DNA from 2 places in the Paenibacillus graminis genome. Region 1 is predicted to be linked to the other one. Evidence: riboswitches for the same ligand, from Rfam matches in the RefSeq annotation. Region 1 holds a riboswitch; the other holds the start of a gene.
What was found. Region 1 has a riboswitch for glycine ahead of PGRAT_RS30470 (amino acid permease). Riboswitches for the same ligand answer to the same signal wherever they lie in the genome.

Region 1 (4,211 bases):
TGTTGGTTATGCATATTTGGCCTACGTCAACGGTTTATTTGGAGAGGTTATGCTGAATCTGCTATTCTTTGTTCCTATGAATGTCGTCGGCTTCTACATGTGGAAAAATAACAGTAATAACGGTAAGCTGTCCATGCGTCAGCTGGAGCTCAAGGGCCTGCTTCTAGTGGGGGCAATCTGCATAGCGGGCTGCCTGCTGCTGGGATTTGGGTTATCGTTCATACCGGGGCAGAACTCGCCGTATATTGATGCCATTACGACGGTGTTATCCGTTGTGGCTACACTTTTGATGGTTCGGAGATTCAAGGAACAATGGCTGGTCTATATCGTCCTCAATATGTTCACGGTGCTGCTGTGGGTCATTCGAATGCTGGAGGGGAGCGGGGAAGGCCTGCTGATGATTGTCATGTGGAGCGCATATCTGGTTAACGCTGTATACGGCTACTACAATTGGAACAAGGGAGCTAGGGAGGTGTCCGCATGAAGACACTTGGCTTAACACTCGGGAAGTTCGCCCCGCTGCATAAAGGGCATCAGTTCATGATCGAGACGGCGCTGCAAGAGGTCGATGAACTGATTGTGGTGATCTATGAGACGACGGTGACAACGATCCCGCTGCATGTCCGGGCGAACTGGATTCGCAAGCTCTACCCGGCGGTTCGGGTGATCGAAGCCTGGGATGGGCCGGATGGGTATTCGGACGACCGGGAGCATGAGATAAGGGAAGAGCAATATATTCTGGGGCTGCTGAACGGCGAGCAAGTGACGCATTTCTACTCCAGCGAATTTTACGGAAAGCATATGAGCATCGCTCTGGGCGCAGTGGACCGGCGGGTGGATGAAGCCCGCGGGCGGGTGCCGGTTTCAGCGACCATGGTCCGTTCCGATCCTTACAAGTACCGGGCATATGTGAGCGATATTGTATATCGGGACTTAATTACAAAAGTGGTTTTTGTGGGAGCGATGTCGACGGGCAAATCCACAATTACCGAAGCATTGGCCCAGCGGTATCGCACAACCTATGCGGGCGAATACGGGCGCGATTATTGGACGGAGCATCAGGTGGACCGCAGAATCAGCCTCAAGGCGTTCGATGAAATCGCTGTAGGCCATATGGAGCGGGAAGAGCAGGCTTTACTGCAAGCGAATAAATACCTTTTTGTCGATACCAACGCGATCACGACTTATATGTTTGCCCTGGATTACCACGGCCGGGCGCCTGAACGCTTAACCCGGATCGCTTTGGAAAATGCGCAGCGGTATGACCTTTTTTTCCTCTGCGACGATGATATTCCTTACGAGGATACATGGGACCGCAGCGGGAATCAGAAGCGGCATATTTTCCATAAGCAAATCATTGCAGACTTGAAGGAGCGGCGGATTCCCTATATTACGCTCCGGGGAAGCCTGGAGGAACGGATGCACAAGGTAGATGACGTGTTGGCAAAGTTCAAGCCCTACACTAATTATTTTGGCGAGCGCGGTAATTAATGTTATTGACAAAAAGCCCGGCTATGATTAATATTGAAAAATATTTACACGAAGTTGACATCAAAAAACTAAAAAGCTAAAAGCTATGATTGCTATGGATGACACTATAGCAGGAGCAGCTTCTGGAGAGACCGTGGGGATTCCCCGGCGCCGAAGGGTTCATAATCTCAGGCAAAAGGACAGAAGAGTACTGGATAATTCATTTGTTGTTCTGATCACCGTCAGAATCACTTATGTATTTTATTTATTATTCTTATGACCTGAGAGATTGGAGCCCATCCAGTCTCTTTTTTTATTGTCAGCATTCCTTGTTCGTTTTTTCACGTGGAAAAATTACTTAGATTTTAGAGGGGGAGTTTCAGTTGGCACCACAAGAACTAAAGAGGGATTTAGAGAATCGGCATGTTCAGCTCATTGCCATTGGCGGGACCATCGGCACCGGATTGTTTTTAGGATCGGGTAAAGCGATACAGCTGGCAGGGCCATCCATCATCTTTGCTTATCTAATCGTGGGTATTGCCGTTTTTTTTGTGATGAGGGCATTGGGAGAACTTCTGTTGTCTAAAGCAGGTTATCAATCGTTTACAGACATTGCCGAAGACTATCTTGGGCCGCGGGCGGCGTTTGTAACCGGATGGACCTATTGGTTTTGTTGGATCATGACGGCTATGGCTGACATTATCGCTGTTGGGGTATATGTCCAGTACTGGTTTGATATCCCGCAATGGGTCCCTGCCGTCATCTGTTTAATCATTTTATTAGGACTCAACTTATTAACTGTAAAAAATTTCGGCGAATTGGAATTTTGGTTTGCCTTAATCAAGGTAGTGACTATTCTCGCATTGATTGCCATCGGAGCCATTTTGCTGGTGATTGGATTCAAAACAGATGCCGGCACAGTGACGCTCAGTAATATTTGGACACATGGGGGAGTATTCCCGAACGGAATTTCAGGCTTCCTGCTTTCCTTTCAAATGGTTGTGTTCGCCTTTGTCGGTGTGGAACTGGTGGGGGTATCGGCAGCGGAAACTTCCAATCCGGAAAAAAGCATTCCGTCGGCGATTAATAAAATTCCTTTGCGAATTCTATTTTTCTACGTGGGTGCGATTATTGCCCTATTATCCATCAACGCATGGACGGAGCTTAATCCGGCAGAAAGCCCTTTTGTAAAAACATTCAGTTTAGTGGGGATTCCCATTGCCGCAGGCATTATTAACTTTGTCGTATTAACTTCAGCCGCGTCTGCCTGCAACAGCGGGATGTTCTCCACAAGCCGAATTCTATATAATTTGAGCAGAAATGAGCAGGCCCCCTCCCATTTTGCCAAGCTGAATAAAAACCATGTGCCAAGCAACGCTTTGCTCATATCTACGCTTGTCTTATCCGTTGGCGCTCTTTTGAGCAAGCTGATTCCGGAAACTGCCTTTGGAATCGTGACAACCATTAGTGCCATTTGTTTCATCTGGGTCTGGGGTGTCATTCTAGTCTGTCATTTGCGGTATAAGAAAACCAAACCCGAATTGCAGGCCGGATCAAAATTTAAAGCTCCGCTGACACCCTTTATTAATTATGTCGTCCTTGCGTTGTTTGCTGCAATCCTCATTATTATGCTGTTTGCTGAAGAAACGCGTCCGGCCTTATTGCTGACACCGCTATGGTTTATTCTATTGTTTGTTTTGTTTACGGTGAATAGAAGAAAGAGGGAAAAAACAAATATCCAAGGTTTTGAACCTATGGAAGGATAGCCGGGAATTCCTTTACTGTGGCTTTTTCGGGTTAATCCACGTTGTCAGGGTGCCATCATTTACCACAAAACCATTTCGCTTCTGCTTCGTCCAACTGTATAGGTACAAATCTATACAAAAGGTGATGAATATATGGATAAGCGCAATGCTGCACTTCTGTCTCTGCTAACCCTTTCACTCTATTCCTCCGGCGTTGTCCATGCGGATGCCCGGCCGCAGGCCGAAGCCCGGGCGATCTCCGTCTACCTGGACGGCCAGCGGATTCAATCCGGGGTCCAGCCGCTGAATCTAAACGGTACAGTGTTAGTACCGATGCGCGGATTATTTGAAGCGCAAGGGGCCAAGCTGTCCTGGAACAACGCGGATAAAACGGTCACCGCAATTAAGGCGGATACCACGCTTACGTACCGGATGGGAGCGGGAACTGCCGAGCTGAACGGGCAGACACTAAGTCTGGCGGTTCCCGGCCAAATTGCCGAGAACACGGCAATGATCCCGCTGCGCTTCGTCAGTGAAGCCTTGGGCAATAAGGTAGACTGGGTACCCGGCACCCAATCCGTGCAAATCTCCTCCGGGATTATCTATGAAACCTCGATTCTCCATGGAGTCAACCTCCGCAGCTTACCGGATGCGAAGAGCGATCCCGTAAGTCCGGAACTGCTCTCCGCAGGTACGAAGGTACATGTGGTGAGCGTTGTCGATGCCCTGTGGTTGAAGGTGGTGACCGGGAACAACCGGACGGGATACATCTCAGCCAAACCGAAATATACCGATTACACCAGCGGCTCCCTTACAGATAAGCAAGCGGAGGCTCTGATCGCTTACGGTAAGACCTTCCTCGGCACGCCGTATGAATTTGGCGCTTCACCTGACCAGACCGCAACCTTCGACTGCTCCTCCTTTGTGAAGCGCGTATTCGAGGATACCTTGTCCATCGAGCTCCCCCGTGTATCCTTTGACCAGGCGAAGGAAGGC
Region 2 (4,211 bases), 500 kb from region 1:
GCTGATCTCCTTGGCAGCCGTGACCAGACGCAGCGGTGTACTTGCCCTGGAGAAACGGGCCGAAGAGCATCCCGACCCCTTTACCAGCGAGGGCCTTATGCTTATTGTTGACGGTACAGATCCCGGGCAGGTCCGGCAGATTCTGGAGCTGGAGATGGACGCCAAGGAGCTGAAGTACGAAGGTTATGCCAAAATATTTGAAGCTGCAGGCGGTTATGCGCCCACCATGGGCATCATCGGCACAGTCATGGGGCTGATCCGCGTGCTCAGCAATCTTACCGACCCCTCCAATTTGGGAGCATCGATTGCAGTCGCTTTTACGGCAACGCTTTATGGTGTAGCCAGTGCTAATCTAATATTTTTACCCATTGCCTCCAAAATCAAATCCCGCTGCCAAAGTGAACTGGGTTCGATGGAAATGCTCATGGTAGGCATTCTTGCCCTGCAGAACGGGGATCATCCCCAGCTTGTGCGCAAAAAGCTCCGTTCCTTCCTGAACCGGTCCGCTGGAGAACACAGCACCAACCATACAAGAGGCCTGTCATGAGACAGAGAAACCGGAGAAAACCCCGCACAGGAGGCCGGGAAAGCCGGGACCGCTGGATGATCACCTATGCGGATCTTATTACGCTGCTGCTGATTTTTTTCGTGATTTTGTATGCCATGAGCAGTCTGGACACACAGAAATTTAATATTGTGACCGGTTCTTTATCGGACACCTTTAAAAGTGGAAATCCGGTGCTGGAGGGGGGCAACGGCGTGCTGGAGGGTCAAAAAGGAATCGAGTCCGAGGGAACAGGCAAGGGGCAGAATGGCGGAACCGGAGGCGGTGCTCAATCCGGTGTGAATCAGGAGCAGCAGAATGGAGGCGGAACCCCGTCCGGTCCTCCTCCAGAAGGCACACAGCCAACGGCACGTGAACAGGCCTTCCGCGATCAGGAAGCAAAACTGGCTGCGCTGATGGGCGTCATTACCCAATATGTCGAAGACAATAATCTGGGCGACCAGATCTTTGTGGCGGACAAGCCGCAGGGTATCGCAATTACGCTGAGCGACCGCTATCTGTTTGATGTCGGCAGAGCCGAGCTCAAGGCGCCTGCCTTTCCCGCGCTGCGGCAGCTGTCCGGCCTGTTCCGCGGGATTGGAGCGACAATCAGCATCGAAGGCCATACGGACGATACCCCCGTAACGGCAGGCTCACGTTATAATGACAACTGGGAGTTATCCGGTGCCCGCGCCCTTTCAGTGCTGCGCTTCTTTTTAGATAAAGAGGGGCTCAGCCCCAGTAAGTTTCAGTATGCCGGATATGCCGATACCCGTCCTGCCGTCAGTAATTCCACCCCGGAAGGCCGGCAGAAAAACCGCCGCGTTGAGATTACAGTCCTGCGGCAGCTCCAGGAAGAAGAGTAGCTTCACCTGTCAACTGCAGGAGCTCAGCAGGACTTCCCTCTCTCAGTATTCCACATTAAAATATCACAAAAAGACAGACCTCACACATTAGTAACACTTAATGTGATGGGAAAGGCCTGCCTTTTTTGTGTGCCGGAAAACTGCTGTCTTCCGGGTATTTATTCTCCAATTAATTCGCGGTAAGCTGCCGCATCTAGCAGGCCGGATGCCGCTTCCGCAAACTCTCCACTGATTTCCAGTTCAAAAATCCATCCGCCGCTATATGGCTGATCGTTAATCAGTTCCGGGCTGGCTTCCAGTGTGTCATTGATTTTGGTCACAGTTCCCGATACCGGGGAATAGAGCTCCGACACCGTCTTGACGGATTCGATGCTGCCCACGCTGTCTCCTGCGGAGATGGCTGCACCAACCTCAGGAAATTCCACAAATACGATATCGCCAAGCAAATGCTGGGCATGATCCGTAATCCCGATACGCACTACGCGCCCTTCACCCTGCTGTGCCCATTCGTGCTCTTCGCTGTACAGCAGGTTGTCTAGCACTTCACTCATTCTTAAGCCGCCTCTTTTCCAAATTTGGAGTTGTAAAATTAGTTATAGACTAAGTTATCGCGCCGCTCAATGTCAATATTACTGACAGGAAAATAAAATTTGTCATCTTTTTGACGTTTTTTTGTTGACAGCGGAGTTGTATACCCGGTTTAATGGAGTCAGTAGAAAACAATACGGTTTGCGAATGATGGCATAGGGAGAGACTGCCTCACAGGAGGGCAGCGCCGAAGGAGTAAGCCCGGGAGGGTGAATCTCTCAGGCAAAAGGACCTTTGCCGGACGCATCTCTGGAGAGCTATCCGGACCTGCCTGGCAGCGTCACGGATCACCAACGGGGAAACCTGCTCGCTGGATAGCAGGGTAACTCTCAGGTACAAAGGACAGAGCGAAGGACTTATATGCGGGTTGTGCATATTTGTCTTTCGCCTGTCCTTTTTCGCGTGTAATCAGACAAGGGAGTGAGCAGATGGAAGCTTTGAAAAGAACGCCTTTTTATGATCTCTACTCCGCCTATGCGGAGTCCAGATGTATTGATTTCGGCGGCTGGGAGCTGCCGGTGCAGTTCACGGGAATCGTAAAGGAGCATGAGGCCGTCCGCCAGCAGGCCGGACTGTTCGATGTATCGCATATGGGTGAATTCATGGTCAGCGGCAGCGGTTCGGAAGCCTTCCTGCAGCAGATGACCACGAACGATGTCAGCCGTCTTCAGGATGGCGGTGCTCAATACACGCTGATGCTCTACCCGACCGGCGGAGTTGTTGATGATCTCCTGGTCTACCACCTCGGGGAAGAGCGTTACATGCTGGTCGTCAACGCCTCCAATATCGACAAGGATTTTGAGTGGCTGCAGGAGCATCTTACAGATGAATTCAGCGGAGTGACGCTGAAAAATGTCTCGGATGAGACACTGCTGCTCGCACTGCAGGGACCACTTGCCGAGACGATCCTGGCCGAAGTGACCTCAGCCCCTCTCGCTGAGCTTGCCCCCTTCCACTTCATCGAACGCGCTGTAGTCTGCGGTGTAGAGGTCCTGCTCTCCCGTACCGGATATACCGGGGAAGACGGATTCGAGCTGTACGCCCCGGTGGACACAGCGGCTGCGCTGTGGAACGGCCTGCTTGCCGCAGGTGCCCCGTACGGCTTGACCCCCGCCGGGCTTGGCGCACGCGATACGCTGCGTTTCGAAGCAAAGCTGCCGCTGTACGGCCAGGAGCTGTCGGCGGATATTACGCCGCTGGAAGCCGGAGTCCAGTTCTTCGTGAAGTTGGACAAAGCCGGTTTCATCGGCAGAGACGCGCTGCTGAAGCAAAAGGAATCCGGACTGCCCCGCCGCCTCGTGGGCCTCGAAATGATTGACCGCGGCATTCCGCGCTCTCATTATCCGGTCTATGCGGGTGGAGTCAAGATCGGGGAGGTCACCACAGGCACACAGTCCCCGACACTGAAACGCAATTTGGGCCTTGCCCTATTGGATGCTGCCTATACAGAAATTGGAACAGAGGTTTATGTGGAGATCCGCGGCAAGCAGCTTAAGGCGGCCGTGGTCAAAGCGCCATTTTATAAAAAGAGCCAAGGAGTGAAGCCGCAATGAAGCACCGTTATCTGCCGATGACCGAACAAGACCGCAAGGAGATGATGGAAGCTGTCGGGATTCAGTCCGTGGAGAAGCTGTTCGCCGATATCCCGCAGTCCGTCCGCTATCAGGGAACGATGCCGATGTCAGAGGCACTGGATGAATACGCATTGCTGCGCCATATGAAAGAGCTGTCCGACCGCAATGCCAGCTTCGACACCCACGCCAGCTTCCTCGGCGCAGGGCTGTATGACCACCATATCCCCGTGGTCATTAATCATGTCATTTCCCGCTCGGAATTCTATACGGCATACACGCCTTACCAGCCGGAGATCAGCCAGGGAGAGCTGCAGGCAATCTTCGAATTTCAGTCCTATATCTGTGAGCTGACCGGCATGAAGGTCGCCAATGCCAGTATGTACGATGGCGCGACCGCCTTCGCGGAAGCCGCGGTGCTTGCAGCCGGAGCGACGAAACGCAAAAAACTGGTCGTTTCCCGGACGGTACATCCGGAAGCACGCCAGGTGCTGCGCACCTCTGCGGGTGCATGGGGCCTGGATGTTATAGAAATAGACTACAAAGACGGCGTAACAGATCAGGCGAAGCTCGCCGCCGCGATTGACGGCGACACGGCTGCCGTGCTGGTGCAGTCGCCGAACTTCTTCGGCGCTGTAGAAG

Region 2: linked by a shared signal. The riboswitch ahead of gcvT (glycine cleavage system aminomethyltransferase GcvT) and the one ahead of PGRAT_RS30470 (amino acid permease) in region 1 are both predicted to bind glycine.

Annotation. Positions count from the first base shown of each region.
Region 1 covers NZ_CP009287.1:7,034,949-7,039,159, reverse strand. Annotated here, with positions in the region: gene pnuC (nicotinamide riboside transporter PnuC) at 1-484, shown strand, start outside; gene PGRAT_RS30475 (AAA family ATPase) at 481-1,491, shown strand; glycine riboswitch at 1,604-1,684, shown strand; gene PGRAT_RS30470 (amino acid permease) at 1,854-3,236, shown strand; gene PGRAT_RS30465 (C40 family peptidase) at 3,369-4,211, shown strand, end outside.
Region 2 covers NZ_CP009287.1:6,535,120-6,539,330, forward strand. Annotated here, with positions in the region: gene PGRAT_RS28340 (flagellar motor protein) at 1-547, shown strand, start outside; gene PGRAT_RS28345 (flagellar motor protein MotB) at 544-1,410, shown strand; gene gcvH (glycine cleavage system protein GcvH) at 1,569-1,961, opposite strand; glycine riboswitch at 2,146-2,242, shown strand; gene gcvT (glycine cleavage system aminomethyltransferase GcvT) at 2,427-3,551, shown strand; gene gcvPA (aminomethyl-transferring glycine dehydrogenase subunit GcvPA) at 3,548-4,211, shown strand, end outside.